DNA from 3 places in the Sphingomonas bisphenolicum genome. Region 3 is predicted to be linked to each of the others. Evidence: riboswitches for the same ligand, from Rfam matches in the RefSeq annotation. Region 3 holds a riboswitch; each other region holds the start of a gene.

Evidence for each region. Region 3 has a riboswitch for cobalamin ahead of cobW (cobalamin biosynthesis protein CobW). Riboswitches for the same ligand answer to the same signal wherever they lie in the genome.
Region 1: it holds a riboswitch for cobalamin, as region 3 does, so the genes downstream of both, SBA_RS00065 (TonB-dependent receptor plug domain-containing protein) here and cobW (cobalamin biosynthesis protein CobW) in region 3, are expected to answer to the same signal.
Region 2: it holds a riboswitch for cobalamin, as region 3 does, so the genes downstream of both, SBA_RS21760 (TonB-dependent receptor plug domain-containing protein) here and cobW (cobalamin biosynthesis protein CobW) in region 3, are expected to answer to the same signal.

The regions. Positions count from the first base shown of each region.
Region 1 covers NZ_AP018817.1:6,041-16,184, forward strand. Annotated here, with positions in the region: gene rsmI (16S rRNA (cytidine(1402)-2'-O)-methyltransferase) at 1-219, opposite strand, end outside; gene SBA_RS00045 (penicillin-binding protein activator) at 231-1,436, shown strand; gene SBA_RS00050 (ABC transporter ATP-binding protein) at 1,461-2,237, opposite strand; gene SBA_RS00055 (FecCD family ABC transporter permease) at 2,231-3,229, opposite strand; gene SBA_RS00060 (ABC transporter substrate-binding protein) at 3,268-4,077, shown strand; gene SBA_RS00065 (TonB-dependent receptor plug domain-containing protein) at 4,114-5,952, opposite strand; cobalamin riboswitch at 6,118-6,331, opposite strand; gene fdhD (formate dehydrogenase accessory sulfurtransferase FdhD) at 6,401-7,198, opposite strand; gene SBA_RS00075 (formate dehydrogenase subunit delta) at 7,230-7,535, opposite strand; gene fdhF (formate dehydrogenase subunit alpha) at 7,546-10,144, opposite strand, start outside.
Region 2 covers NZ_AP018818.1:737,535-747,678, forward strand. Annotated here, with positions in the region: gene cobT (nicotinate-nucleotide--dimethylbenzimidazole phosphoribosyltransferase) at 1-819, opposite strand, end outside; gene SBA_RS21750 (DUF1636 domain-containing protein) at 816-1,223, opposite strand; gene SBA_RS21755 (hypothetical protein) at 1,223-1,756, opposite strand; gene SBA_RS21760 (TonB-dependent receptor plug domain-containing protein) at 1,783-3,723, opposite strand; cobalamin riboswitch at 3,874-4,064, opposite strand; gene SBA_RS21765 (cobyrinate a,c-diamide synthase) at 4,076-5,383, opposite strand; gene SBA_RS21770 (GMC family oxidoreductase) at 5,489-7,096, opposite strand; gene SBA_RS21775 (outer membrane protein assembly factor BamB family protein) at 7,105-9,285, opposite strand; gene SBA_RS21780 (NAD(P)H-binding protein) at 9,291-10,144, opposite strand, start outside.
Region 3 covers NZ_AP018818.1:203,841-213,984, reverse strand. Annotated here, with positions in the region: gene SBA_RS19480 (CbtA family protein) at 1-361, opposite strand, end outside; gene SBA_RS19475 (CbtB domain-containing protein) at 371-598, opposite strand; gene SBA_RS19470 (histidine phosphatase family protein) at 756-1,352, shown strand; cobalamin riboswitch at 1,416-1,668, shown strand; gene cobW (cobalamin biosynthesis protein CobW) at 1,929-2,963, shown strand; gene cobN (cobaltochelatase subunit CobN) at 2,963-6,682, shown strand; gene cobO (cob(I)yrinic acid a,c-diamide adenosyltransferase) at 6,685-7,293, shown strand; gene SBA_RS19450 (ABC transporter substrate-binding protein) at 7,290-8,153, opposite strand; gene SBA_RS19445 (FecCD family ABC transporter permease) at 8,285-9,235, shown strand; gene SBA_RS19440 (acyl-CoA synthetase) at 9,227-10,144, opposite strand, start outside.

The DNA.
Region 1 (10,144 bases), on a different replicon from region 3:
CTGGCGGACATTTTCGGCGCTATGGTCGTGATAGGGGACCATGGGCCGGTCCGATCCGGCATGGCGCAGCAAGCGTGCGCTCACCCGTGTATCTTCCACGGCGACCACATCGGCCAGTCGCAGGACTTCCGCCCCACGCGGCGTAAGGTCACCAAGGTTGCCGATCGGCCCCGCAACGATATAAAGCCCAGGCTCTAGCCCAGAATGTTGAGTTTCCATAAGGACGCCAGATGACAGAGACGGATGCCCCCCGGCAAGCAAATGTGTTCGCTGCCGTGAAGCGCGGCGCGCGTTGCGCCTTCATGGGGGCGGCCCTGTTCCTCGCCGCCTGTCAATCGATCGTGCCGAAGGGGCCGGCGCCCACCACCCCCACCCGCCCGACCCAGCCGACCGGGCCGGAGGTCGTGCAGGGCCTGCCGACCGACGCCACCCGCCATCGCGTCGCGCTGCTCGTGCCGATGAGCGGCCCCAATGCGGGCGTCGGCCAATCGATCGCCAACGCCACCACGCTGGCGCTGATGGACACCCGGACCGACAAGGTCCGGATCACCACCTATGACACCGCGCTCGGCGCGGCGGCGGCGGTGAACAGGGCGTTGGCCGATGGCAACCGCCTGATCCTGGGGCCGTTGCTGGCGGAGGACGCCCGCGTGATCGGACCGATCGCCGCGCGCGCCAATGTGCCGGTCATCAGCTTCTCCAACGACGCCAGCATCGCGGGCAGCGGCGTCTATGTGCTGGGCTACAACACCGCCCAGTCGATCGACCGCGTCGTCGACTTCGCCAAGGGCAAGGGCCTGTCGCGCTTCGGCGCGCTGGTGCCGCGCGGCACCTATGGCGAACGGGCGGGCAATGCATTGCTGCGCGCGGTCGAGCAGGCCGGCGGCACCGTCGTCTCCATGCAGACGTTCGACCGGACTCCTGCCTCCATCACCGCTGCGGTCAGGAAATTGCAGGCCTCCTCCAGCTATGATGCGCTGCTGATCGCCGACAGCGGCCGCGTCGCACTCCAGGTCGCGCCGATCGTGCGGAAGAATGGCGGCGTCACCGCGCGGCTGCTCGGCACCGAATTATGGAATACGGAAGGCACGCTGGCCGCCAGCCCCGTGCTGCGTGGCGCCTGGTTCGCCAGTGTCTCCGACACGCTCTACCGCCAGCTCGCGACCAAATATCGCGCCCGCTACGGCGCATCCCCCTTCCGCCTGTCCTCGCTCGGCTATGATTCGGTGCTGCTGACGGTGCGGATCGCGCAGGACTGGAAGCCCGGATCGCCCTTCCCCGCCGCGCGGCTGCGCGACGCAGGCGGCTTTTCCGGCATCGACGGCGCCTTCCGCTTCAACCGCGCCGGCGTCGCCGAACGCGCGCTGGAAGTCAGCGAAGTCGGCGCCGGCGCCATCACCGTGGCCGATCCGGCCCCACGCGGCTTCGGCGAGTAATTCCGCCCCTGCCGGCGGGGTGGATCAGGACACCCGCCCCACCGGCAGGATCAGCGGCGCGTCGCCGTCCCGCTCGATCCGCGCCGTCACGCCATAGACCCGCGCCAGCGCATCCGCCGTCAGCACGTCCATCGGCGCGCCATCGGCCACCAGCGCCCCGCCGTCCATCAGCAGCAGCCGGTCGCAATAGCGCGCCGCCATGCCGAGGTCGTGCAGCACCGTCACCACCAGCGCCCCGCCGCGCGCCTCGCCGCGCAGCAGGTCCATGACGTCGATCTGATGTCCAGGATCGAGCGCCGCCAGCGGCTCGTCCGCGATCAGCCCGCGCGCGCCCACCGCCAGCGCCCGCGCCAGCAGCACCCGCGCCCGCTCGCCGCCCGACAATTCGGTCGCGACCCGGCCTTTCAGGTGCAGCACGTCGGCCCGCGCCATCGCCGCCTCGATCGCCGCTTCGTCCTCTTCCGACAGGCGTGACAGCGGCCCCAGATGCGGCAGCCGCCCCAGCGCCACCAGCCGCTCGACGCTGAGCGGCCAGTGCAGCGTCTGGCCCTGCGGCAGATAGGCGACGGCACGCGCGATCGTCTGCCGGTCGAGCCGCTTCCCGTCCTGCCCATCGATCAGCACTCGCCCCGCCTGCGGCGACACCAGTCCCAGCAACGCACGGATCAACGTCGATTTGCCCGCGCCATTGGGACCGACCACGCCGACCAGCGCGCCCGGTTCCAGCGTCACGTCCACATCGCGCACCGCCGCGTGGCGACCCAGCCGCACCGTCAGCCCCTGCGCCGATATCGTCACCATAGCCGCCGCTCCCGTATCAGATGGACCAGGAAGACCGGCACGCCCAGCAGCGCCGTCACTACCCCCAGTTTCAATTCGTTGTTCGTCGGGATCAGCCTGACCCCGATATCCGCCAGCGTCAGCAGCGCCGCGCCGCCCAGCAGCGAAGGCAGCAGCACCGCCGAGGGCGACCGGTCGGTCAGCGGCCGGACCAGATGCGGCACGATCAACCCGACGAAGCCGATCGATCCCGACACCGCGACCGCGCCGCCTACGCCGATCGCCACGCCCAGCATCATGCGCAGCCGCGCAGCCGACAGATTGACGCCCAGCGCCTGCGCGCCATCCTCGCCCAAGGTCAGCGCGTCCAGCGTCCGCCCGTCCGCGATCAGCAGCGCCGCGCCCAAGACGACGCAGGGCAGCGCGATCCAGACATGGGCGTAGCTGCGATTTTCCAGACTCCCCATCAGCCAGCTCATGATTTCCATCGCAGCGAAGGGATTGGGCGACAGGTTGAGCGCCAGGCTGATCCCCGCCCCCGCCAGCGTCGCCACGGCGATGCCGGCCAGGATCAGCGTCAGCGGGCTTTCCACCGTGCCCGACAGCGCGAACAGGGTCAGGATGGCGACCAGTCCGGTCAATATGGCCAGCAGCGGCAGCACCATCGGATGCAGCTGCGCCAGCCCGAAATAGAGCGCGCAGACCGCCCCCAGCGCCGCCGCATTGGACGCGCCCAGCACCGACGGTTCGGCCAGCGGATTACGCAGATAGCCTTGCAACGCGGCGCCGGCCACGCCCAGCATCGCGCCGACGATCAGGCCCAGCAGCATCCGCGGCAGACGCAGATCCAGCACGATGGTGCGGGCGACATCGTCTCCCCCGCCGGTCAGCACCGCGCCGATCCGCCCCGGGCTGATCGCCACCGCGCCCAGCAGGACCGATCCGAACGCCGCCGCCACGACCAGCAGCAGCAGGCCGGGGATCAGCAACGGATGATGACGGCGCACGGTCATGGCTTGCCTCCTTGCCCATGCTTGATAAGGCGATGGGCATGACCAGCAGGATATTTCTGGCGGCGACCGCGCTGATCGCACTGACCGGCGCTGCCGCCCCCACGGCGCCGCGCCGCATCGTCTCGCTCAACGTCTGCGCCGACCAATATCTGCTCGCCCTCGCCGATCCCGCTCAGATTGCCGCGCTCAGCAGCAATGCGCGCGATCCCGAACTGTCCGCTACGGCGAGCAGGGCGCGCGGTTTTCGCACGCTGCGCCGTCCCGCGGAGGAAGTGCTGGCGATCCGCCCCGACCTGATCCTGGGTTTCCCGATCGGCCCGAATGCGGTGGCGGGCGCGCCGCCGGGCCAGTGGCGCACGCTCGGCCTCGCCAGCGCCGACAGCTATGGCGCGATCCTCGACCAGATCAGGCAGGTGGCGCGCGCGACCGGCCATGTCGATCGCGGCGAGGCGCTGATCGCGGCCATGAACCGCGATCTCGCCGCCCTGCCCCGTCCCAGGCGTGGCGGCGTCGCGGCCTATTATCAGCGGCGCGGCTATATGACCGGCACCGGCACGCTGATCGATGATCTTATGCGCCGCGTCGGCCTCACCAATCTCGCCGCCAAACTCGGCAAACCGCCGCTGGCGCAAGTGCCGCTGGAAGAAATGGTGGCGGCACGGCCCGACTGGCTGATCGTGGAAAGCGCCACCGACCGCGTGGTCGATCAGGGCACCGAAATGCTGCACCATCCCGCGCTCGCCGCCGTTCCGCGCATCAGCCTGCCGCAAAGCTGGACCGTGTGCGGCGGCCCCGCCTATGTGCAGGCGGCCCGCACCATCATGGCGCGACTGAACGCGCCGCGCTGAAGGGGCAGGCATCACGCCCGCCCCCTTGCCTGTCGATCAGAAGCGGACACGCACGCCGCCATAGGCAGCGCGGCCATAGGAGCCATAGCCATAGGCCGTCTGGTACGTCTCATCGAACAGATTGTCGATGCGACCATAGACTTCCAGATGCGCGCCCAGCGGCATCGAGGCCCGCACCCCGGCCAGCGCATAGCCGTCCAGCCGCCGCGTATTCGCCGCATTGTCGAAGCTGTCGCCCACCATCGTGACCGTCGCGCCGGTCGACAGGCCGAACGACCAGACATAGTCGGCCGACACGCTCACCGCATTGGCGGCGCGGCGGGCCAGGCGATTGCCGAAATCGGCCGACCCTGCCGACCGGTCGCGCGCATCGACATAGCTGTAGCTGCCGGTGACGGTCAGCGCATCGACCGGCTTCAGCGCGATCGACGCTTCCACGCCCTTGGCGCGGGTGCGGTCCAGATTGCCATAGGTGAAGGTGGCGTTATCATAATTGATCTGGTTGCGCGTATCGCGGCGGAAAGCGGTGACCGACAACATCGCCCGACCACCGTCCAGGCTCTGGTCGAACCCGACATCATAGCTTTTGGACCGTTCAGGGCGCAGCGCCGCATTGCCGCTAAAGCTGTCGTACAGTTGATAGAGCGACGGCGCCTTGAACCCTTCGCCATAGCTCAGCCGCACATTGGTCGCGCCGCCATTGGGCGAATAATTGGCGTTCGCGCCGAAGGTCGTCGCGCCGCCAAACTGGCTATGGTCGTCATGGCGCACGCCACCGGTCACGGCCAAACCAGCGAAAGGCTTGACGATCGCCAGCGCATAGACGCTGTCGATGTTGATCTTCGCGCTGGCGGTCGAACCGAAGCCGAAGAAATCATAATCCGGCCGCTCATGCTCATAGCCGAACAGCAGCTTGGCCTGGTCGACCGGCGCGTAGACGCCTTCATATTCGAAGCGCAGGTTGGTGCCCGAATAGCCATAGTCGGGGTCGGTGCCGCGCACGAAATAATAGTCGCGATCGTTGCGCATCCAGGTGACGGCGGCGCGGTTGGTCAGCTTGCCATCCAGCAGCGCCAGGTTGAGGCCCGCATAGCCGACATATTGGTCGAGCTTGCTGACGTCGCTGCTGTCGGCGGGTGCGCCGAAGAAGCTGTCATAGTCGAGGTCGGCATGGATATAATAGCCGCGCAGGTCCAGGCTCAGCATATCGGTGAAGCTGAGCTTCAACCTCGCGTTGGTCGCGATATTCTCGGTCCCGTCGCGCTCCGTCCCGCCTGCGGCCGACGAAATGCCGTCGGTGCGGAAATAGGCTGCGCCTAGGCCGCCCGCGGCGATGCCGCTGGTGCCCGACACGTCCGCCTTGGCGCTCAGCGTGTCGCTATAGCCATAATCCACCGATGCGTTCGCGCCGAAGCCCTCGGCCGGCACGCCGGTCATCAGGTTGACCACGCCGCCGATCGCCTGGCTGCCATGCACCACCGAGTTGGAACCGCGCAATATTTCGATCCGCTGGATATTGCCGGTCAGCAGCGGCCCGAAATCATAGCCGTCGCCAATGCCGCTGGGATCGTTGACCTTCACCCCGTCGATCAGCACCAAAGTCTGCGTCGTCTCCGCGCCGCGCAGCGACACGCCGGTCACGCCGCCGGTCGATCCGTTGCGGTTGAAGCGCACGCCCGGCGTCGTCGCCAGCAAATCGACCACATCGATCGCCTGGCGCGTCTTGATCGTCTCCGCGTCGATCACGGTAATCGCCTGGCCGACCTCGTCGCGCGACTGCGCAATGCCCGTGGCGGTGACGACGATCTCGTCATCCTGCGCCCATACCGGCGTCGCCACGATCAGCGCCACCAGAGAAATGCCTGTTTTCAACATATATACCCCCCGGCGCCGGTGCGACTTGGGCTGGGGCGTCCGCAATGCGGTCGGGCGGAAGCACGGGATGGCGCCATATCCCGTCCACAACCCGATGCGGCCCCGGCCGCATGGCGTCGCTCGACGGAAAAACCACCGTGCCCCGGCCATCCCCTGGACCAAAGCAAGAGCGACCAAGCGCCGGCAGGTCTCCTGGCTCGCGGGTCGCAGCACGGATGCATAGCCTTCCCGGACATGGGTCCAGTGGCCGGTCTTTCGACCATATGCATCGCACTATCCGCTTACAGTTGCAGGGACAGCCACGGAATTGGGCGCTCGCACGCCCGCACCGCATTCCCGATTAAGCCCGTTGCCGGGCACCGGCGCGATCATCTCGCAGGGGAAGCAAAGCCGCCCCCACGCCGCGCGCTCTAAGGGAAAGCGGATGCGATGCCAAGCGGCACCGGGTTTAAGCCAAAGGCCTGTTGCTCCGCAGCAACATGGCGTCCCGCCGCGCCAACACGACCAGCGGCAAGCCGGCCTCTTCCGCGCGGGCCGCCGCCAGCCGGGTCGGCGCGGAAATGGTGACGAGCAACGGGCATTGGCTCAGCACCGCCTTTTCCACCAGTTCATAGGAACAGCGCGACGACAGCAGCGCAAAACCGCCGTCCCAGTCCGCGCCAGCCCGCGCCATCGCCCCGATCAGCTTGTCGAACGCATTGTGCCGCCCGACATCCTCGCGCACCAGCCGGACGGCCCCGTCCGCCCCGACCCAGGCCGCGGCATGGGCCGCGCCAGTCGCCGCGTTCAACGGCTGGTGATCGTGCAGCGCCGCCAGCGCGCGAAAGATGGCGGCGCGGTCCGCCCGCGACGTCGTCATCACCCGCGGCAGCGGCCGGATCGCCTGCTCCAGATTCTCGATCCCGCATATGCCGCAGGAGGATTCGGACGCACGATGCCGCACCCGCTCCAGCAGCGCATCGGTGCGGTCCTGCGGCAAGGTCGCGCGGGCCACGATGCCCTGTTCAGTCCGATGGGTATCGACGTCGAACGCCGCGTCGCCCGGCCCGATCAGCCGCTCGCCCAACGCAAAGCCCAACACCAGATCGCCAATGTCGGTGGGCGTCGCCATCAGCACCGCATAGCCGATGCCGTTAAATTCGATCGCGACCGGCACTTCGTCGGCCAGCGCGCGGTCGATCGCCTGCGTCCCGCCGTCCGGGGTCAGGCGATCGAAAGTCAGCGGGCGGGCGGCGGCATCATCCATCGTCACGGCGTAGCGATGGACGGCGTGCCGCTCAACCGGCGTCGCAATGCCCGGCCTCGTCCACCGCGTTGAACTGCGCCGCATCGACGGCGGGCGCCGGCCTGCCCTGCGCCATCCGCGCCACGGCGGCTGCGACCATGGGCGACAGGCGCTCGGGCTGGTCCTGCGCGATGGCGATGATCTGCGCCTTCATCCGCGGATCCCAGAAGCGGGTCAGATGCTCGGCCAGCGCCGCTACCGCCTTCGCCTCGCCCATCATCGCCATGTTGCGGGCGATCTGGTGCGCCATATAGACCAGCCGGTCCGTGGTGGACATGACATGGGTGTCGTCGCTCATGTCCGTCATCCTATTCGGCCGCTTCCAGCGGCGCGATGCGGCGGCTGGTCCGGGCCTGCTGCGCATAATCCTGCTGCCAGTCGCTCGGCCCGTTCGACGCCATCACTTGCACCGCCGTCACCTTATATTCCGGGCAATTGGTGGCCCAGTCCGAATAGTCGGTGGTGATGACGTTCGCCTGCGTCTCGGGATGGTGGAAGGTCGTATAGACCACGCCCGGCGCAACCCGCTCGGTAATCAGCGCGCGCAGGGTCGTCTCCCCCGCCCGGCTGCGCAGCGTCACCCAGTCGCCATCCTTCAGGCCGCGATTGTCCGCATCGCTCGGATGCATTTCCAGCCGATCTTCCGGATGCCACGCCGTATTGGCGGTCCGCCGCGTCTGCGCGCCGACATTATAGTGGCTCAAAATGCGCCCGGTCGTCAGCAGCAACGGGAAGCGCGGCCCGGTCTTCTCGTCGGTCGGCACATAGTCGGTCACGACGAACTTGCCCTTGCCACGCACGAAGCCGTCGATATGCATGGTTGGCGTGCCGTCGGGCGCGGCGTCGTTGGCCGGCCATTGCAGCGATCCTTCCGCCTCCAGCCGGTCATAATGCACGCCGGCGAAGGTGGGCGTGAGCGCGGCGATCTCATCCATGATTTCGGACGGGTGGCCATAGGTCCAGCCCAAGTCCATGGCGTTGGCCACCAACTGCACGATCTCCCAATCCGCATATCCATTGAGCGGCGCCATCACCTTGCGCACCCGCTGGATGCGCCGCTCGGCATTGGTGAACGTGCCGTCCTTTTCCAGGAAGGTCGATCCGGGCAGGAAGATATGGGCGTAATTGGCGGTTTCGTTGAGGAACAGATCCTGCACCACCACGCACTCCATCGCCGCCAGCCCCGCCGCGACATGATGGGTATTGGGATCGGACTGGAGGATATCCTCGCCCTGCACGAACAGCCCCTTGAACGTCCCGTCGGTCGCGGCGTCCAGCATGTTGGGGATGCGCAATCCCGGCTCGGCGTCCAGCGCCACGCCCCATGCCCGCTCGAACAGGCTGCGCGTCGCGGTGTCGGACACATGGCGATAGCCCGAAAATTCATGCGGGAAGCTGCCCATGTCGCAGGCCCCCTGCACATTATTCTGCCCCCGCAGCGGGTTCACGCCCACGCCCTCGCGCCCGACATTGCCGGTCGCCATGGCCAGGTTGGCGATCGCCATCACGGTCGAACTGCCCTGCGAATGTTCGGTGACGCCCAACCCATAATAGATGGCGCCATTGCCGCCGGTGGCATAGAGCCGCGCCGCGGCGCGCACGTCCTGCGCCTTCACGCCGGTCAGCGGCTCGATCGCCTCGGGCGAGCGCGCCGCCTCCGACACGAAATCCGCCCAGTCGGCAAACTCGTCCCAGTCGCACCGCGCCCGAATGAAAGCCTCGTCATAGAGCTTCTCGGTCACGACCACATAGGCGATCGCGGTCAGCATCGCGACATTGGTGCCGGGTCGTAAGGGCAGATGATGTTCCGCCGCGACATGGGGAGATTGCACCAGATCGGTGCGGCGCGGATCGATGACGATCAGCTTCGCGCCCTGCCGCAAACGCTTCTTCATGCGACTGGCGAAGACCGGATGCCCATCGGTCGGATTGGCGCCGATGACGAGGATCACGTCCGCGGCCATGACGCTGTCGAAATCCTGCGTCCCCGCCGACGTGCCGAAAGTCTGGCTCAAACCATAGCCGGTCGGCGAATGGCAGACGCGCGCGCAGGTATCGACATTATTATTGCCGAACCCCTGCCGGATCAGCTTCTGGACGAGGAACGTCTCCTCATTGGTGCAGCGGCTCGACGTGATGCCGCCGATGCTGCGCGTCCCATATTTCGCCTGAATCCGGCGAAACTCGGACGCGGTATAGGCGATCGCCTCGTCCCAGGACACTTCGCTCCACGGCTCGCTGACCGACCCGCGGATCATCGGGTTCAATATCCGGTCCTGATGCTGCGCATAGCCCCAGGCGAAGCGGCCCTTGACGCAGCTATGGCCGCGATTGGCCTTGCCGTCCTTCCACGGCACCATGCGCACCAGTTCCTCGCCCCGCATTTCCGCGCGGAAGGTGCAGCCGACGCCGCAATAGGCGCAGGTGGTGACGACGGCGCGGTCGGGCGTGCCGATCTCCACCACCGCCTTTTCGATCAGGCTCGCGGTCGGGCAGGCCTGCACGCACGCGCCGCAGGACACGCATTCGGAGCCGAGGAAATCCTCGCCCTGCGACGGCGACACTTTGGACTCGAAACCCTTATTCTCGATCGTCAACGCGAACGTGCCCTGCACTTCCTCGCAGGCGCGCACGCAACGCGAACAGACGATGCATTTGCTGGGATCGAAGTCGAAATAAGGGTTCGACTGGTCCTTTACCTGCCCCATATTGGTCGCGCCGTCATAGCCATAGCGCACGTCGCGCAGGCCCACCGCGCCCGCCTGATCCTGCAATTCGCAGTCCCCGTTCGCACCGCAGGTCAGGCAATCGAGCGGATGGTCGGAGATATACAGTTCCATCACCCCACGCCGCAATTGCTTCAGCCGGTCGGTCTGCGTCCGCACCACCATGCCGTCGGCGACCGGC
Region 2 (10,144 bases), 420 kb from region 3:
CACATGATCGGTGATCGCGGGCGTGGTGGCCGCCAGCGGCGCCAGCGCCGATGCGCAGATGAACCCGTCAAGCACCACCGGCACTTGGCGATGCCGCGCCGCCAGCATGGCCCCTGCAATGGCGACGATCTCCCGCCCGCCAACCCGGCGCAGCGTCTCGAACGGCGTCATCGGCGCTTGGGCATGATGCGCCATGGCCAGATCGACCACCTGTCGCTTGACCGCCAGTGCGTGGGCATCCACGCCGGTCCCCGCGCCGACCCATTCCGCCACGCTGCCGCCGAAGCTGCGCTGGCACAGGGCCGCGGCGGCGGTACTGTTCCCAATGCCCATCTCGCCCAGCAACAGCAGGTCCAGGCCCGGATCGACCATATCGGCCCCGCAGTTGAGCGCGGCCAGGCAATCCGCCTCGCCCATCGCCGCGGCGACCGTGAAGTCTTCGGTCGGGCGATCAAGGTCGATCGGCACGACCTGCAGATCCAGCCCGGCTGCGCCCGCCAGCGCATTGATGGCGGCGCCGCCAGCGGCGAAATTCGCAACCATCTGCGCCGTCACCGCGGGCGGAAAGGCGCTGACGCCATGCCGCGCCACGCCATGATTGCCCGCAAAAATCACCGCCCGGCCGCGATCGATATGCGGGCGCGCGCGCCGTTGCCAGCCGGCCAGGAAGATGGCGATCTCCTCCAGCCGACCCAAAGACCCGGCCGGTTTTGTCAATTGCCCCTGCCGCGCTGCGGCAGCGACGCGGCAGGCCAGGTCGGCCCCCGGCAGGGACGCCAGCGCGTCGTCGAAAGCCGCCACGGTGGGAAACAGGCTCATGTGGCGACGAACCCGGCAGGCGGCAGACGCACGATGAAGTGGCCCTTCACCCCTTGCGGCCAGTCGGCATAAGGCACCTGGCCATGGGCGCTCGCGGCATGATGCGCCGCATAGTCGAGGATCGCGCGCGCGGCATCCTCGTCGGGCGTAAAGCGCCCCAGCACATAACCGATCTTCCCCGGCGCCCGCAGATGGACGGCGCAATGGTCGGAACAGGCGAAGAGGCAGGGCATGTCCTGCACCGCCACCCCGTCATAGCGGTCCGACCCGGCCTTCACCCGGCGCAGCGCCTCCGCCAGCCGCGCACCGCCGCGCACGCCATCGGCATCTTCCCGCTGCCCCGGCGAGTGGCGGCAACTGCTGCACACCACCACCGCCGGACCATCCTCGACCGCGCGCAACATCAGGCGGTCGCCGCACGGCGCAGCAGGCCGCTGCGGTCGGCCAGATGCTGCAAAGCCAGCAGGCCGGCCAGGATCATGGCGTAGCGCGCGAACTGCCGCGCCATTACATCCGGCGCGAAGGCCGCCCAGCCGGAATCGAGCGCCCACGCGCCCGCCAGGACGGCCAGCTTGAACGTAGCGAACGCTGCCCCATAGGCCACGACCAGCCGCACCGCCGGATGGTGCGGCAACAGGCGCGCCGCACCATCCGCGCCGAGCAGCGACGCGATCGCCGCCAGCGCCATGGTCCCGGCCCACACGCCATTCTCCACAGTCGTTTCATAACCCAGCAGGCAATAGCCCACCCCCTGCGACACCGCCCAGGCCGCGAGCATCAGGATGATGCCGTCCTGCCGGCGGACATGCAACGCGGCGAGGGCGGCCAGGGCGGGGAAAGGCGTGGCGCAGGCCAGCGCCAGAGTGGTTATGGTGCTGGCCAGCGTCATCAATCCGATCCAGAGATGGCGGGCGGCGGCAGGGGACAGGCTGTCCATGGTCATACGTTCCTTGTCAGGGGGGATCAGAACCGCGCCCGCAGGCCAGCATGAATGCTGCGGCCCAATTGACCGTAGCGCCGCGCGGTTTCATAATATTCGTCGAACAGATTTTCGACCCGGCCGAATAGCGTCAGCTTGCCCATCACCGGCATTTCGGCACGCAGATCCACCAGCGTGTAGGCCGCGTTGACCAGTGGCGCGACCGTGGCGCTGGTGCGCGCGGTGTCGAGCGCCTTGCCCGACCAGCGCACCGCCACGGCAGTGCTCAGGCCGAACGCCCAGTCGTACCGCGCTGTCGCATTGGCCGCATGGCGCGGTCGCCGCGCCAGTTGGTTGCCATAGTTCAGGCCCGGCGACCGATCCTCCGCGGACACCCAGCTATAATTGCCGTCGATCGTCAGCCGACCGGCATGGGCGACGCCGGCCAGTTCCAGCCCGTGCGCCTCGCTGCGCTGGACATTGGCATAATAGCCAAAGCGCGGTGTCGTCGTGCCCGGCGCATAGCAGAGCGGCGGCCGGTTGGTCGTCGGACAGCCATTATAGGTGATGAGATTGTCGGTGCTGCGATCGAACCAGGTCGCCGACAGGATCAGCGCATGGTCGAACAGATGCTGTTCGATGCCGGCATCCCAGCCATGCGCCTTTTCAGGCACCAGGGCGGTGTTCCCATAATCGCTGTAGAGCTGGTAGAGCGTCGGCGCCTTGAAGCCCTCGCCATAGCTCGCCCGCAGGATCGTGCGGTCCTTGACCAGCGCCCAGGCTGCGCCCGCGCCGAAGACCGTGTTGCCGCCAAAGGTCGAATGATGATCGTAGCGCACTCCACCATTGACGGTCAGGCCGGCCAGCGGCTCGACGCTCAGTTGGGCATAGAGGCTGTCGATATCGGCAGACCCGCGGGTCGTGGCGTAGGCAGCCAAACTATCGGAAGGCGAAGCCGTGCGCATCCGCTGCTCCTCGCGCTCCGCGCCGAAGGCCGCGGTCCAGCCCTGCGCGATGGTGAACACGCCCTGATATTCGTAGCGCTTCGTCTCGCCTCTGGCGGTGAAACTGGTCTGGCGCAGTTTGCGGGCGGGGTTGACGTTGTCGCGTAGCGTCTCGCTGCGGCTGAAGGACAGGCGATTGCGCAGCGCACCGCCGAACAGATCGGCGTTCAGGCCGGCGTAGCCGATCCATTCCTCCACTTCCGAATATTCCGGACTATCGGGAATGGCCCCGGCGCTGTCGATGTCGGTGCGCCCCTTGGCATAATAGCCGCGCATATCGATCGACACGCCCGGCGCCAGCGCGACGCCGAGACGCCCGTTGAGCGTGCCGTTGGTGTAGCCGTCCTTCTCCTTGGCGCCAAAGCGCGGGCTGATCGCCGAGATGCCCTCCGTCGTGAAGCGGCTGCCCGCGACCTGCCAGTCGATCGCGCCCTGTCGTCCGCCCAGCGCAGCGCGGGCGCTGACGGTATCGCGCGATCCCGCCTCGATATCGAAGCTGCCTTCGATCGGGCGTTCGGCCCGCGCGGTGACGATGTTCACCACGCCACCGATCGCCTGGCTGCCCCAGAGGATCGACTGTGGACCGCGCAATATCTCGATCCGGTCGATGGCGCCGGTCATCAGCGTCGCGAAATTATAGCCGCCGCCGGTCGAAGACGGATCGGCCAGCTTCACGCCGTCAATGACCAGCACGGTCTGGTCGGCCTCCGCGCCGCGAATGCGGATCGAGGTCGCCGTGCCATAGCCGCCATTGCGGGTGAAGCTGACGCCCGGCGTGCGGATCAGCAGGTCGGACACCGCCAGCGCCTGTGCGGCGTCGATTGCCGGCTTGTCGATGATGGTGATGCTCGACGCCACCTGTTCGATGGCCTGCGGCTGACGCAGCGCGGTCACGATCACCTCGCCCGCATCATCGGCCCAGGCCGGCGTCGACAGGCCCGCCAGAAGCAGAAGGCCGCTCTTTGAAATCCAATGCATCATAATCCCCCAGTCGTTGACAGGACCGGGCGGACGCGACGCGGTGGCGATGCAGGGCGCACGCGCGCACGACATCGCCACCGTGCGAACCCGCACGGTCAGCTTGTCGTTGCGCGAGGATATCCTCGTTCGACCGGCACACCCTGTCCGGACGAAGAACGACCGCGACAGGCAGGTCTCCTGGCTTGCGGGTCAATGCCGTATTCGAAGCGCCTTCTCGGAATCATCGATTCCAATGGCTTGTGCCTCGATGGCTCGCCGCTCACAGTTGCAGGGGCAGCCGGGGTCTTTAACCCCGTTCCCTTTTGATCCCCTTGCGGGGAACCTGACGCGCAGCCGCCCTAATCGACTTGGATCAGGCGATCAAGTGGAAGAAGCCACCGGTCACCTGGCCCGCGCGGTGGCCCGCCGGAGGAAGGGCCTGCCCCTCCGCATCGGCCATGTCGGCCAGCGGCTCGCCCTCGCTGGCGGTGATGCTGGCATAATGGAACTCATGACCCAGCAACAGTTGCCCGACAGAGGCGAAGCTGGTGCCGTGCCGCAGCCGCGCGCTGCGATAGCCCAATGTTCGGCGCCTGCGCGCAAAACTGGTATCCATCGGCAACAGGCCCGCCATCGGGTGGACGATGCCGTCGCCATCCTCCAGCGTGCGGCCCAGCACCATATAGCCGCCGCATTCGCCATGCACCGGCCGGCTCTGCGCAAAGGCGCGCAGGCCGTTCAGGAACTGACCATTGGCCGCGATCCGCGCAGCATGGAGTTCGGGATAGCCGCCGGGCAGCCAGCAGGCATCGCAATCGGCGGGCGGCGATTCGTCCGCCAGCGGAGAAAAGAAGCGCAGCTCCGCGCCGGCCGACCGCCACCAATGTACGATATGGGGATAGAAGAAGCTGAAGGCGGCGTCCCTGGCGACGGCGATCCGCTGCCCCGGTGGCCGGATGCCGGGCGGTTGCGCCAGCACGTCTGTCGTAGCGCCGGCCGCCGCCTGGATCGCATCCAGATCGCATTGCGCCGTCACCCGCGCTGCGATCGCGTCGATTCGCCGTTCCAGTTCCTCCGTTTCGCCAGCCTGCACCAGTCCCAGATGGCGGGACGGCATGGCCAATCCCTCGTCCGTGGCCATCGCACCCAGCAGCGGCAGGCCGATACGCGCGAACCCATCCTCGATCATGCGGACATGGCGCGTGCTGGCCACCTTGTTGGCGATCACTCCGGCGATGGCCGGCGCGCCGGGAAAAGTCGCGCAGCCATGCGCCACCGCCGCCACCGTCTGCGCCGCTGCGCGGGCATCGACGACCAGCAGCATCGGCCAGCCCAGCAGCCGCGCCACATCGGCCGACGCGCCCGAACGACCCGGCGCCCGCGCGCCGTCATAAAGGCCCATCGCGCCTTCCGCGACGACGAGTTGAACAGTTGTAGCGACGTGCGCCGCCAGCCCCTGCAGCATGGTCGGCGCCATGGCGAAACCGTCCAGGTTGATCGAGGGCCGGCCGGTCGCGGCTTCGTGAAAGGCCGGGTCGATATAGTCGGGTCCGCATTTGGCACCCTGCACGCTCAGGCCGCGATCGGTGAAGGCGCGTTGCAGGCCAATCGTCACCATCGTCTTGCCCGCGCCCGACGCCGGGGCGGCGATCACCAGTCCCGCGCCCAGTCGCGGCGTCACGACGTGCGCCATACCGGCAAGGGGGCGATGGCATCCACGAAGAGGGCGGCGCGATTCGGTGTCATGCCCGCCTTGTGGCAAAGCAGGCCCCGCGCCGCCAGCGCCTCAATTGCGGCGGAGGCGCCTCAGCAGGTGATCCGCGCCCTTGTCGCCGATCATGATCGCGGTGGCGTTGGTATTGCCGGCGGGAAGGCTGGGCATGACCGAGGCGTCGGCGACCCACAGCCCCTCGACGCCGATGACGGCCAGATCGGCGTCGACCACCGCCAACGCATCGTCGCGCGCGCCCATCCTGGCCGTGCCGACCGGGTGATATAGTGGGATCGATGCCATGCGCACGTAGGCGCGCAACTGTTCCGGGTCGGTCAGCCCCGCGCCGGGGCGTAGCTCCCCCCTTATATGTGTCGCAATCGGTGTCTCATGCAGGATCGAGCGGGCGATGCCGATGCCCTCGACGATCTGGTCGATATCATCGTCGCTGCCCAGTTGCCGATGTTCGATTTTCGGCGGCGCGAAAGGGTCGGCCGAGCGCAGGCTGATCCGCCCGCGATGGCTGGGCCGCATAAGCCCGACCAGGGTCGAGACCGACGGCGTCTTGCGCAGCATCAGCCGGCCCTGTTCGTCGAAATCGAAAGCGAAGGCGGCAAAGCTGATCTGCAGATTGGGCGCAGGCAGGTCCGGCCGGCTCTTCACGAAGGCCTGGGCGTGGCCGATCGCCGTGGTCAGCGCGCCGCGACGCGACAGCGCGTAGCGCAGCACCTGCCACGCCCCGCGCAGCCCCTGCGCGTCGCTGTTGAGCGTCAGCACATCCACCTCGTTCACGACATGGGTGCCCACATGGTCCTGAAGATTGGCGCCGACGCCGGGGAGGTCGCGGACGACCTCTATCCCATGGGCGTGCAGATGGTCGGCCGGGCCAATACCGGACAGCATCAGCAGGCGCGGCGTGTTCATCGCCCCGGCACTCAGCACCACGCCATGGCGCGCACGCAGCGTCTTTTCAACGCCGTCCTGCCAATAGACGATGCCGACCGCGCGACCTGCCTCGATCAGGATGCGCAGCAATTGCGCCCCCAGCATTATGGTGGGCGCCTTGCCACTGCGCCGCTCGTGCAGATAGCCCCGCGCCGCGGAACAGCGTGTGCCGCCTCGCTGTGACACCTGCACATAGTCGACGCCCTCGGCGTTCTGCCCGTTCAAGTCCGACGAGCGGGGGATGCCCGCCGCCTGCGCCGCTGCGATCCACTGGTCGGTAATCGGATAGCGCGCGCGCCCTTCGGACACCGCGATCGGTCCACCGGTGCCGCGCCACTTGTCGGCGCCGCGCTCATTATCCTCCATCCGCCGGAAATAGGGCAGGACCGATTCATAATCCCATCCCGCCGCGCCCTGCCGCGCCCATTCGTCATAGTCCCAGCGATGGCCGCGAATGAACATCATGCCGTTGAGCGCGCTGCCACCGCCCAGCATCTTGCCCGCCGGCCAGATATCGGCCCGGCCACCCACCGACGGGTCCGGCTCGACCTGATGGCACCAGTCATAGGCGGGATTCTGCACGATGGCGCTGGTAAGCGCGGGGATGCGCGACCGCATATGCCGGTCGGTCCCGCCCGCCTCGATCAGGGTGACGGACAGGCCCGCATCGGCCAGCCGCCCGGTCATCGCGGACCCGGCCGAACCGCCGCCCACGACAATGATGTCGGTGTCTTCCATGATCGTTCCTAGAAATTGGACATGATGGCGGCGCTGGGCGCGTCGAGCGGCTTGCCGGCGGCTTTCAGCTTCAACTCGCGCTCCCGCAACGGCCCCTGTTCGGCGATCAGCCAGGCATGGATGGCATCGACATCCTCTACGCCCAGCAGGTCGTCCCAGCGTGGCATCCCGCCCGGCAGCAACAGTCCTTCCCGCACGATCTGATTGAACATGTCATGCGTGCCTGGCTGCATCCGCCGCAGGTCGGGCGCGGTCGAGCGTAGCTGGTTGCTGTGGCAGATGGCGCAATTCTGGAAAAACAGCCCCTGCCCCTTGGCGATCATCGCTGGCGTCACGCCGGGCTTTTGCGCGGGCGGTGCGGAGGCCACCTCCACGGGTGGTAGCGGCGTTGGCTGCGCCACCGGTCCGCCGTCCAGCTTGAACACCAGGATGCGGTTGGCATTGCCGTTGCGATAGGCGGCGGAATAGCGCGGCACATAGCCCCAGCCGCCGCCGCCGAAGCCAGCCGCGACCGCGATATATTGCACGCCCTTCACGCGATAGGTCATGGGCGCGGCCATGATCGAAGTGCCGGTGTCGATTGCCTTGATGAGCTTGCCGTTGTCGGCGTCGCGGACCATCAACTTGCCGCCGATCGTGCCGTGGACGATGAGGCCGGACGCGGTGGAGAGCATACCCATCCGGTCCTGCCACCCTTCGGTCGGCACCGCCCAGCGGGCCTTGCCGGTCAGCGGGTCGATCGCGCGCAATTCCGACGAATAAGGCTTGTCCTTCACCCACTGCATTTCGGGCAGCTTTTCCACCTGTTCACGGATCGCGGGCGGCAGGGTCGGCAGCACGGCCTGCAATTGCGGGGTGAAGATGAGCGTCGTCTGGACATTGAGCGCCTTGGGCCGCCGCGCTTCCGCCGGGGTGCCGGGGGGCACGGTGAACATCAGGTTCCCCATGTCCAGCACAGAGGCATAATAGCTTTTGCGCTCCGCATCATAGGCGGCCGGATACCAGTTGCGCGCGCCCGCCGATGCCGGGAAGACGATACGCGGGCCGTTCCAGAAATCGGTGCGGTCCGGCGTCATCTGCGGCACGCCATCCTTGTCGAATCCCCTGGTCCAGTTGGTCCGCACGAGTGGATTGACGCGCAGCGGCTTGCCGGTTTCGCGATCCAGCACGAACAGATAGCCGTTCTTGGGCGAATGGAGGATGACCGGTCGAACCTGCCCGTCCACTTCCATCTCCGTCAGCACCATCGGCTGGGTGGCGGTGAAGTCCCAGCTATCGCCGGGCGTTTCCTGATAATGCCACTTCACCGCGCCGCTTTTGGCGTCCAGCGCGACGATCGAGGAGAGATAGAGGTTGGTCCCACCCTTGGGCGATCGGGTCGCGATCGAATAGGGGCCGCCATTGCCGACGCCGATATAGACGGTGCCGAACTTGGGATCATAGTTGATCGCATCCCAGACGGTGCCGCCGCCGCCGATATCCCAGCGGCTGTTGGCGTCCCAGGTCTTGAGCGCGGCGTCGAGCGCCTTGTCCTCTTGCGGTCCCTTGGCCGGATCATGGGGTACGGTGTAGAAACGCCAGGCCTGCGTGCCGTCTGCGATGCGATAGGCGGTGACATAGCCGCGCGTGTCATATTCCGCGCCGGCATTGCCGAGGATGACGAGGTCGCCGGCCACTTCGGGCGCGCCGGTGCTGGTATAGCCCCGGCTGTGATCGACCACCGTGTCGGTCTTCCAGAGGATCTTGCCGGTCTTCGCGTCGAGCGCGTAGAGCATCCCGTCAAGCGCGCCGACCATGACCTTGCCATTGGCCACGGCGACACCGCGATTGGCCTGATCGCAACAGGTCGACCGATTGGACTGCATGTCGACCTCCGGCTCGAAGGTCCAGAGCGGCTGGCCGCTCGCGGCGTCGAGCGCATAGACGCGGCCGAGATTGCCGCTGGTGTACATCACCCCATCGACCACCACAGGCGTCGCTTCCTGCACGCGGTTGGTGTTGAGGTCATAGGACCAGGCGAGGCCCAGCCGCCCCGCATTGCCCTTGTCGATATCGGTCAGGCGCGAATGATGGCTGCCCCAGACGTCGCCGCCGGTATAGGGCCAGTCGTCGCCCGCCCCGCTGTCACCCGTCGTTCCACCGCCCGCGCATCCTGCGAGCGCCAGCAACGCCGCCAGCGCGGCCATCATCTTCTTCACAGCGGCCAGCCTTCCTTGTGCGCCAGCATCACGTCGCGCAGGCTTTTCGGCTTGCGACCGGTGATCTTTTCCACCCAGTCGGTCTTTTCCGCGAAATAGCCTTCGCGGATCGACTGGCCGAATGTCACCATGTCGTCGCTCGACCAGGGGATCGGCCCGTCGGGCACGATGTCGGAGGCATGGCGCGGCGCACCCAGCCCATCGAAATAGGCGAACATCGCCTCGTCATCGACGGCTTCGACCACGATCGGCTTGCCGGCGAGTTCGCTCGCCAGCGCCATCGCCTGCGGGATGGTGATGAGGTCGGGACCGGTCAGCACATAGGCCTGATTCTCGTGGCCCGGCTGGGTCAGCACGCCCACGGCGGTCGCGACGCAATCGTCGCGGCTGACGAAAGCGACCGGGCCATCACCGCAATTGTCGGGCTTTCCGCCCATCATCAGTGCGGGGATGGTCATCGGCCCGGCGATCGCCTCGGCATATTGGCTGTCGCGCAAATGGGTCCAGGCGGCGCCGGAGCCTTCGATAATCTCCTCGGTCGCGCGATGGTCGTTCTTGACGATCGCGGGATTGCCGGGCTGATCGGCGGCGATGATCGAGGTGTAGACGATGTGCCGGACGCCAGCCGCGACCGCCGCTTCCACCGCATGGCGATGCTGGCCGACGCGGGTGCCGACGCGCGCGGTGCTGATCAGCAGCATCTTTTCGCCCCCCGCCATCGCGGCGGGAAGGGTGGCGGGATCGTCGAAATCGGCGAAGCGGACGTCGGCGCCTTTTGCTGCCAGATCGGCCAGCCTGGCCGGGGTGCGGGTCAGCAATATCGCATCCTGCGGCGCGACCTTTTCCAGCA
Region 3 (10,144 bases):
TCCCCGGCACGATCACGATCAGCAGAATGGCGATCCCGGCGAGCAACAGGGCGAAGCTGCGCGGGCCAATGCGGCCGAAGCGTCCATAACCATAGGCGAATATGAGTGCGAAAATGCCGCCGACCGCCGCGCCGTAAAGCGCCAGCGCGGTCAGGAGGCCCGCGCCCTTCTGCGTCGCCCGGCTTACCAGCTCCTCTTCCTGCCCATTCGCAGGTGTGTCCGCATGATGCGCCGCATGGACATGCTCATAGCCAATGGCGAGATCGATCTGGGGCTCCGCGATCACGCGCGCGAACATCGTCGCGACGAGGGCCGCGAGAATGCCGGCCAGCATTCCGCGCCACAAAAGACTTTTGGTCATCGCCGGCGATCAGTGGCAGGGGAAGCCGAGCAGATGGCGCCCGTCATGGACGAATTCATGCACATACATGCCGTCGAACAAGGCGAAGGCGCCCTGTTCGGTGCTGACGAAATAGAGGAAGATGAGCGCGATCAGCGTCCCGAATACGGCCCAGGGCGCGATGTCCTCGATCGGGATGGCGGAGCCACCCTGGACAGGAATGAAATGGTCGTCGAGCAGTGCGGCAGTGGTTGCCATGATCCGTACTCCTATAGGGGATTGCGCGTCCCGCGAGAGATAATATGTCCAGGAAGAAGGTCTGGCTCTCGACCTTGTACGTCGATAACAGTGGCGCGACCGCGCCGGAATCTCACCGGCTTCTTCTTCCTGATGCCCGCGCTGTTTAGGGTGCGCGATGGCGCGACGTCAACATCTCCCGGAGGTTCCGCTGGCTACATCCCTCCTTCTCCTATGCGCGGCGTCCACGCCGTCCAGCCGGATCGGCGGCTTTCCGGCGCTGGACGAGGGCCTGGACGCACGCGGCGCGCATGATGCCGCCGCCTGCCGCCTGCCGCCGGGTTTCGACAACCATGTCCTTTGCAGCCCGTCCCGCGCCGCCGCGCAGACTGCCCAGGCGATGGGGCTGGACGCCACGGTCGAGGTCGCGCTGGTGGACATGGATGCCGGGCGCTGGACGGGCCGGTCGTTTGCGGACCTTTCTGCCGCCGAACCGGCCGCCCTGTCCGACTGGATCGCCGATCCGACGCAGGGCACCGCGGATGGTGAGACCATGGAATCGGTGCGACAGCGGGTAGGCGGCTGGCTGGACGGAATGGCGCAGTCGCCCGGATGCGTCTGCGCCATCAGCCATGCCATGACGATCCGCGCCGCCTTGGCGCACGCGCTGGGCTTTCCGCTCGTGACGACGCCTGCCATCGACATTGCGCCGCTATCCGCCGTTCGCCTGTCCTTCAACCGCATCTGGCGGCTTCAGGCGATCGCACCGCACTGAGGGCTTGCGGACGGCCCCGGCAGCCGGTATCGCCGACCGCATCCGGGGAGCCGCAAGCCCCCTTCGATGACTGATCGCGCCGGTTCCCCGCAAGGGGATTAAAATGGGAAGGCGGTGCGGGTGGCAGTCCCTCGACGAGGGCGCTCATCCAAATCCGCAGCTGTCCCTGCAACTGTAAGCGGCGAGCGCGATGCACATCGCTCCCTTTCCAGGGGAGCAGCCACTGGGCCGGACGCTAAATCCTGCGAGGCCTGGGAAGGCGTGCATCAAGCGATGACCCGCGAGCCAGGAGACCTGCCGGCGTCTGGTCGCTCTTGCTTTGGTCCAGGGGATGGCCGGGGCACGGTGAACGCCGTCTGAGCGACGAACCCATGTGGCTGGGGCCGCATCGGTGCGCGCTGACGGGCTCCATGCGCCTGCTCGTCGCCGCGCATCGACCGTTCGTTCGCGTCCGGCACGCCCCCGCCCGAGATATCGCTCAGGTGCAGCGGGGGTAGACATGGCCATTATCAGGCTCGGCGATGCCGATCGCCCCTTCGCGCGCATGAATCCCATGGCGCTTGAAGGAGAAGAAGCGTGAGCAAGATCCCGACCACCGTCATCACAGGCTTTCTGGGGGCGGGCAAAACGACGTTGATCCGGCATTTGCTGCACAATGCCAAGGGTCGCAGGCTGGCGCTGATCGTCAACGAGTTCGGCGATGTCGGCGTGGACGGCGCGCTGCTGCGCGGATGCAATGACGACGCCTGCCCGGAAGACGATATCGTCGAACTGGCCAATGGCTGCATCTGCTGCACCGTGGCCGACGATTTCCTGCCGACCATGCTCAAGCTGCTCGACCGCGCCAATCCGCCAGACCATATCATCATCGAAACGTCCGGCCTGGCGCTGCCCAAGCCGCTGGTGAAGGCGTTCCAGTGGCCCGAAATCCGCACCCGCGCGACCGTGGATGGCGTCGTGGCGCTGATCGACGCCGATGCGGTCGCCGCCGGGCGCTTTGCCACCGACGAAGCCGCGCTGGCGCTGGCGCGGGCGGCCGACCCCTCGCTCGACCATGACAGTCCGCTGGAGGAACTATACGAAGACCAGCTCGCCTGCGCGGACCTCGTCATCCTCAACAAGGCCGACATGGTCGATGCTGACGCGCTGACCCGGATCGAGGGCGACATAGGCAAGGATATCCGTAGTGGGGTGAAGATCGTGCGGACCGATCATGGCGCGATCGATGCCGGCGTCCTGCTCGGCCTGTTCGCCGAAGCGGAAGAGGATATCGACGCGCGGCCATCGCACCATGACGGCGACCCCGATCATGACCATAACGATTTCGACAGCTTCGTCGTCACCGGCGGCGAGATTGCGGGCGTGGATGCGCTGGTGCAGGCCATGGCCCCGTTGATCGAGGCGCATGATATCCTGCGCATCAAGGGCATGGTCGCCGTCGCCGGGCGCCCGGCACGGTTGCTCGTCCAGGCGGTCGGTCCCCGCATCCAGCATTATTTCGACCGCGCCTGGAAGGCGGAGGAGTCGCGCCTGTCCCAACTGGTGGTGATCGGGCAGAAGGGGCTGGATCAGGCCGCCATCGACAGCGCCCTTCGCGCGGCCTTCGCCTGATGCATTTGCTGACCGCCACGCCGGGAACCGTCTCCAACGGCGACGAGGCGATCGACCTCGATCAATCGCCGGGCGAGATCGTGTTCCTGACCGTGGCGGACAGCGAGCTGGCCTGTTTCGCCCAGGCGGCGGCCCTGCTGGGTGAGGATGCGCCGTCGATCCGGCTGGTCAACCTGCTCCAGCTCAAACATCCCTATTCGGTCGATCTCTACGTCGAAAAGGTGATCGCCCATGCGCGTTTCGTGTGCGTGGTGCTGCTGGGGGGCAAGGCCTATTGGTCCTATGGCGTCGACGAGATCGCACGGGTGGCGCGCGAAAAGGGGATTGCCTTCGCCGCGATCGCTGACGGGCGCGAACCCGATCCGTCGCTCGATGCCGCCGCGACGCTGCCGGTGGCGGTCAGCGAACGGCTCCGCGACTATCTGCGGCAGGGCGGCGTCGCCAATGCGGTCGGCTTCCTGCGCCATGCCGCGCGGCTGATCGGCGCGGACATCGGCGTGCCGGACGATCCGGTGCCGGTCGCCGACGCCGGTCTCTATCTGGCGGGTATGGAGCGGCCTACGCTGGACGATGTGCGGACAGGATGGCGCGCGGGACAGCCCGTCGCGCTCCTCTGCTTCTATCGCGCGCTGATGATCGCCGGTACGCTCGATGCCGTCGATGCGCTCGTCGCCGCGCTGAAGGGACGCGGGCTGAACGTCGTCACCGTCCATGTGCGGGCGCTGCGCGAGCCGTTCGCGATCGACTGGCTGCGCGGCCTGATCGCTGAAACCCGGCCCGACATCATCCTGAACGCCACCGCCTTCGCCGCTTCCTCGCCGGGCGACCGGCGGACGCCGTCGGTCCTCGAAACCGCGGATTGTCCGATTCTCCAGACCGTGTTCGCGGGGGTCGAGCAGGCGAACTGGGCCGACAGTCCGCGCGGCCTCGGCCCCCGCGACCTCGCGATGAACGTCGCCCTGCCCGAGATTGACGGCCGCCTGTTCACCCGCGCCGTCGCCTTCAAGGCGGCCGAGCGTTTCGACGCACGGACCCAATGCGGCATCGTGGTGCCGCGCGTTGCCCCCGATCGCGTCGCTTTCGTCGCCGATCTTGCCGCCAATTGGGCGGCATTGCGGCGCGCGCCCGCATCGGATCGGCGTGTTGCGCTCATTCTCGCCAATTATCCCAATCGCGACGGTCGGCTGGGCAATGGCGTCGGCCTCGACACGCCGGCCAGCGCGGCCGCCATTCTCGCCGCCCTGCGCGAAGCGGGCTATCATGTCGGCGATGCGCCCCTGGACGGCGCGGGGCTGATGGCGATCCTGCTCGGCGGCGTCACCAACGCCCGCGCGTCGCTGGATCGCCTGCCCGAAGTCCGCCTGCCGGTCGGCGATTATCGCCTATGGTTCGACGCGCTGCCCGCGTCGGTGCGGGGCGCGGTGACGGCGCGATGGGGCGCGCCTGCCGACGATCCGTTCGTGCGCGACGGCGCCTTTCATCTGCCCGCCCATCGCTTCGGCCATATCGTCGTCGCAGTGCAGCCCGCCCGCGGGTATAATATCGATCCCAAGACCAGCTATCATGACCCGGCGCTGGTCCCGCCGCATGGCTATCTGGCCTTTCATTTCTGGCTGAACCAGGATTTCGGCGCGCAGGCGGTCGTCCATGTCGGCAAGCATGGCAATCTGGAATGGCTGCCGGGCAAGGCGCTGGCCCTGTCCGACACCTGCTTCCCGGAAATCTGCGCCGGGCCGGTGCCGCAACTCTATCCTTTCATCGTCAACGATCCGGGCGAAGGAACGCAGGCGAAGCGCCGCATCGGCGCGGCGATCATCGATCATCTCACCCCGCCGCTGACGCGCGCGGAAAGCTATGGCCCGTTGAAGGCGCTCGAAGCGCTGGTCAACGAATATTATCTCGCCGCCGGCATGGACCCGCGCCGCATCCAGCATCTGAAAGCCGAGATTCTCGATCTTGCCCGGTCGCAGGGACTGGACGCCGATGCCGGGGCCGTCGGGGATGGCGATGACGCGCTCGCGGCTCTCGACAATTATTTGTGCGAATTGAAGGAGATGCAGATACGCGACGGGCTGCACATCTTCATGCGATCGCCGACCGGCCGGCTGCGTACGGACTTGCTCATCGCCCTGTCCCGCACCCCGCGCGGCTATGACGAGGCGGGCCAGGCGTCGCTGCTCCGCGCCATGGCCGACGATCTGGACCTTGGCTTCGATCCGCTCGATTGCCGGATGGGCGACGGCTGGACCGGCCCCCGACCGGCCGTGCTGGCAGCGGTGAGCGATGCGCCCTGGCGCAGCCATGGCGACACGATCGAACGGCTCGAACTGCTGGCCGTCGCGCTGGTCGAGGGTGCGACAGCGCCCGGCCCGGCGTCGCAGGCCGTCATGCGGTCGCTGCTGGGCGATCTCGCCGGCCGCGTGGACCGTTGCGGCCCCGCCGAAAAGGCTGCGTTGCTGGCTGGCCTGGACGGGCGTTTCCTGTCGCCCGGTCCCTCCGGCGCGCCCACGCGTGGGCGCCCCGACGTGCTGCCGACCGGCCGCAACTTCTATTCGGTCGACACCCGGTCCGTGCCGACCGCCACGGCATGGGAGCTTGGCCGCCGCTCGGCGCAACTGCTGGTGGACGATTATCTCCAGCGCGAAGGCGAATATCCAAGGGCCATGGCGTTGTCCGCCTGGGGCACGGCCAATATGCGCACCGGCGGCGACGACATCGCCCAGGCCCTGGCGCTGATGGGCGTGCGGCCGCGCTGGGACTGGACGTCGGGCCGCGTGATCGGTTTCGAGGTGATGAAGATCGCCGAACTCAACCGCCCGCGCGTCGATGTCACCTTCCGCGTCTCCGGCTTCTTCCGCGATGCTTTCCCCGAACAGATCGACCTGCTCGATTCCGCAGCGCGCGCCGTAATGGCGCTGGACGAGCCGGACGAGGACAATCCCGCCGCCGCCCGCCACCGCCGTGAGACCGCGCAACTGATCGACGCCGGCCATGACGCGAAAGCGGCCGCCCGGCGCGCGGGCTTTCGCGTGTTCGGATCGAAGCCGGGCGCCTATGGCGCGGGCCTTCAGGCGATGATCGACGAGAAAATCTGGCACGACCGCGCCGATCTCGCCAACGTCTATCTCGACTGGGGCGGCTATGCCTATGGGGCAGGGGCGGAGGGCGACGTTGCGCGCGACCTGTTCGCCACGCGGCTGGCCCAGGCCGACGCCGTGGTGCAGAACCAGGACAATCGCGAGCATGACCTGCTCGACAGCGACGATTATTACCAGTTCGAGGGCGGCGTCGCGTCCGCCGTCGAGCATCTGTCGGGCAAGCGGCCGCGCGCCTATCATAACGACCATAGCCGCCCCGAACGCCCTGTCGTCCGCACGCTGGAGGACGAGATCGGCCGGGTGGTCCGCGCCCGCGTCACCAATCCCAAATGGATCGCGGGCGTGATGCGCCACGGGTACAAAGGCGCGTTCGAGATCGCCGCGTCGGTCGACTATCTGTTCGCCTTCGCCGCCACGACCCATGCCGTGCGCGATCATCATTTCGACGCAGTCCATGCCGCCTTCATCGAGGATGAAGCCGTGCGTGCCTTCCTGGCGGAGGCCAATCCGGCCGCGCTGCGCGAAACCGCGGCGCGCCTGGCCGAAGCGCTGGAGCGCGGCATGTGGAAACCCAGATCGAACAGCGCGGGCCTGTTGCTCGCCCAGCTTGCAGGAGGATGACGATGGCCGAACGGACAGACGAACAACATGCGCAGAAGATGAAGAAGAAGCAGGCCGCGCACGACCGGATTGTAGCGGGCAAGACGGTCGAAAAGGGCCTGCTGATCGTTCACACCGGCAAGGGGAAGGGCAAGACGACCGCGGCGCTGGGCATGGTGGTGCGCGCCATCGGCCATGGCAAGAAGGTCGGCGTGGTCCAGTTCGTGAAGGGGGCGATGGAGACGGGCGAGAAGGCCGTGTTCGATCGTTTTCCCGATCAGGTCGAATTCATGGCCATGGGCGACGGCTTCACCTGGGATACGCAGAACCGGGCGCAAGACATTGCTTCGGCAGGCAAAGCCTGGGATCAGGTCAAGCGCATGATAGCCGACCCGGCCTATCATCTGGTGCTGGCCGACGAACTCAATATCGTCCTGCGCTACGATTATCTCCCCCTCGACGAGGTGCTGGCGGTTCTCAAGGCCAGGCCGGAGATGAAGCATGTCATCGTCACCGGCCGCAACGCGCCCGAAGCGCTGGTCGAAGCCGCCGATCTGGTGACGGAGATGACGCTGGTGAAACATCCGTTTCGCGAACAGGGCGTCAAGGCGCAGCCCGGCATCGAATTTTAAAGCCGATGGTCGATCTGGTTCACCAGGCTGCGAACGGCATCGACATAAGCCGGCCCGCCACAGACGGTCCAGGCCTGGGGCAGGCGCAGCCGCTTGATGTCCTTCAACAGCGGGTGGCGCAGCATCTCCGTACCCTGATCGACCACATGTTCGGAGCCGCTTTCGATCAGCAGATAGTCGGGCTGGGCGACCATCAGCTCTTCGAGCGTGAGTTGCGACAGGACCGGCTTGCCGAGCTTGCCGGCCAGATTGACCAGCCCGGCGCGGGTCATCAGATCGTCGATCAGCGTGCCCGTCCCGGTCAGGAAACCGCGCCGCTGATAATAGGCCGCGACGCCGGACCGGCGGGGACGGGCGATGGCGGCGAGATCCCGGTCCATCCGCGCGATCAGCGCCTCGCCGCGATCGACATGGCCGACCGCCTTTGCGACGGCGCGGATTTGCGTGACGATGCCGGCGTAGCTGCCGGCGGGCTTCAGATCGAGGGTATGATAATGTGCGCCCGACAGCGCCGCCATCATCCCGCCGCGCCTGGCCGGCGCGCCGATCACCAGATCGGGATCGATGGCCAGAACTTCTTCCGCGGAACCTGTCAGGATGGGCAGGCCGCGCGTTTGCGCCGCGGCTGCGGACATGGCCGCATTGTTAGCGTTCCGGGTCAGACCCGCAATCTGCGCGCGATCGGCCAGCGCGATCAGATATTGGTCTGCACACAGGTTCAGCGACACGATCCGCTGCGGTGCGGCGGTGTCCCCGGTTCGCGATGCGGGCGCCGAACCAGCCAGAAGACTGCCCGCCGCCAGCGCGAACAAAATCGCCGCCAGTGCGGCGGACGACGATTTCCTTAGTCCCAGTATCATAGCCGCCCCATGACTTACACGACCCCGGGACACAAGCGTGACGGGGACCACCGATCCACTGCGAGGTGCCATTGTCCAACTTCCACCCGTTCGACGCGCGGCGGCGCGTGCTACTGCTCATTCTCCTGGTCTTGACGATCCTGGCCGGAATCGCCTCGCTGGGCGTGGGATCGGCGGCCATCGATCCGGCGCGGCTGCTGGCGGCAGCGACCGGCCATGGCGACCGGATCGCGACCGCGATCCTGTTCACCCTGAGGCTGCCACGCGTCTTGCTCAGCCTGGCCGTGGGCGGGATGCTCGGCCTCGCAGGCGCGGCGTTGCAGGGTTATTTGCGCAACCCGCTGGCCGAACCGTCGGTGCTGGGCGCATCCAACGCCGCGGCGCTGGGGGCCGTCGGCGCCCTCTATTTCGGGCTGTCCGAACTGCATATCCTGCTTCTGCCATTGCTGGCGATCGGGTCCGGCGTGCTCGCCCTGCTGCTGCTGTTCGCCTTGGCGGGGCGCGCCGAAAGCCCGCTCAGCCTCATTCTCGCCGGAATCGCTATCTCTGCGCTGGCGAGCGCGGGCATCAGCCTCGCCCTCAACCTGTCTGAAAATCCCTTCGCCGCCATGGAGATCACCGCCTGGCTGCTCGGATCGATCGAGAACCGATCGGTCGAGCACGTCTGGATCGCGCTGCCCTGCATCGCCTGCGGCGCGGTGCTGCTCCTGCTCGACTCCCGCGCACTTGATGCCCTGACACTGGGGGAGGAGGGTGCGCAGGCGCTCGGCGTCAACCTGCAGCGCACCCGGTTGCGCCTGTTGCTGGGCGTCGGCATCGGTGTCGGCGGCGCAGTGGCGGTCGCCGGCTCGATCGGCTTTGTCGGGCTGATCGTGCCTCATCTGGTGCGGCCGCTGACCGATCGTAGCCCCTCGTCGATCCTGCTGCCCTCATTGCTGGCGGGGGCGGCGCTGCTGACGCTGGCGGACATCGCGGTGCGCCTGATCCCGACCTATAATGAACTTAAGCTCGGTGTCCTCACCGCCTTCCTCGGCGTCCCCGTTTTCCTCCTGCATTTGGTGCGGGCGCGGCGGCTATGGTGACGCCGTCCTGGCCTGTCGCCGATATTCGGCAACCAGTTTGGCCTTGAGCAATTTGCCCGTGGGTTCGCGAGGAAGCTGATCGCGGAAATCGAATCGCCGCGGTGTCTTCACGCCACCCAGCGCCTTGCGGACATAGGTCGTCAACTCGCTGGACAGGCTGTTATCGCCGGTCACGCCCGGCGCGGGCTGGACGACCGCGATCACCATCTCGCCCAGATCCTCGTTCGGTTCGCCGATGACCGCCACGTCCGCGACCTTGGGGTGGGTGATCAGGGAATTTTCGATTTCCTGCGGATAGATGTTAACACCACCCGATATGATCATGAAATTCCTGCGGTCGGTCAGATAGAGATAGCCGTCCGCATCGACATGGCCGATGTCCCCCAGCGTTGCCCAACCCCGGCTATTATAGGCCTTGGCGGTCTTGTCCGGGTCATTATGATATTCGAAGCGCGGGCCGTCGGCGAAATAGACGTCGCCCGTTTCGCCGGGGGGCAGTTCCCGGCCCGCGGCATCGAGGATCTTGACCGTCCCCAATATCGCTCGCCCGACCGATCCCGGGCGTTCCAGCCATTCGGCGGACGACAAGGCAGTGATACCGCAGGTTTCCGTGCCGGAATAATATTCATGCACGATCGGTCCCCACCAATCGATCATCGCCTGTTTCACCGGCACCGGGCAGGGGGCTGCGGCATGGATGACCGCCACCAGCGAGCCGCTGTCATAGCGCCCCCGTACCGCCTCCGGCAGTTTAAGCAAGCGGATCAGGTGGGTGGGTACCCAGGTCGCATGGGTGATGCGATAGTCCTGGATATGGGCAAGCGCAGCCTCCGCATCGAAGCGGTCCATCAGGACCACGGTGCCGCCGAAGCGCTGCACCGTCATCGCCCAGCGCAGGGGCGCCGCATG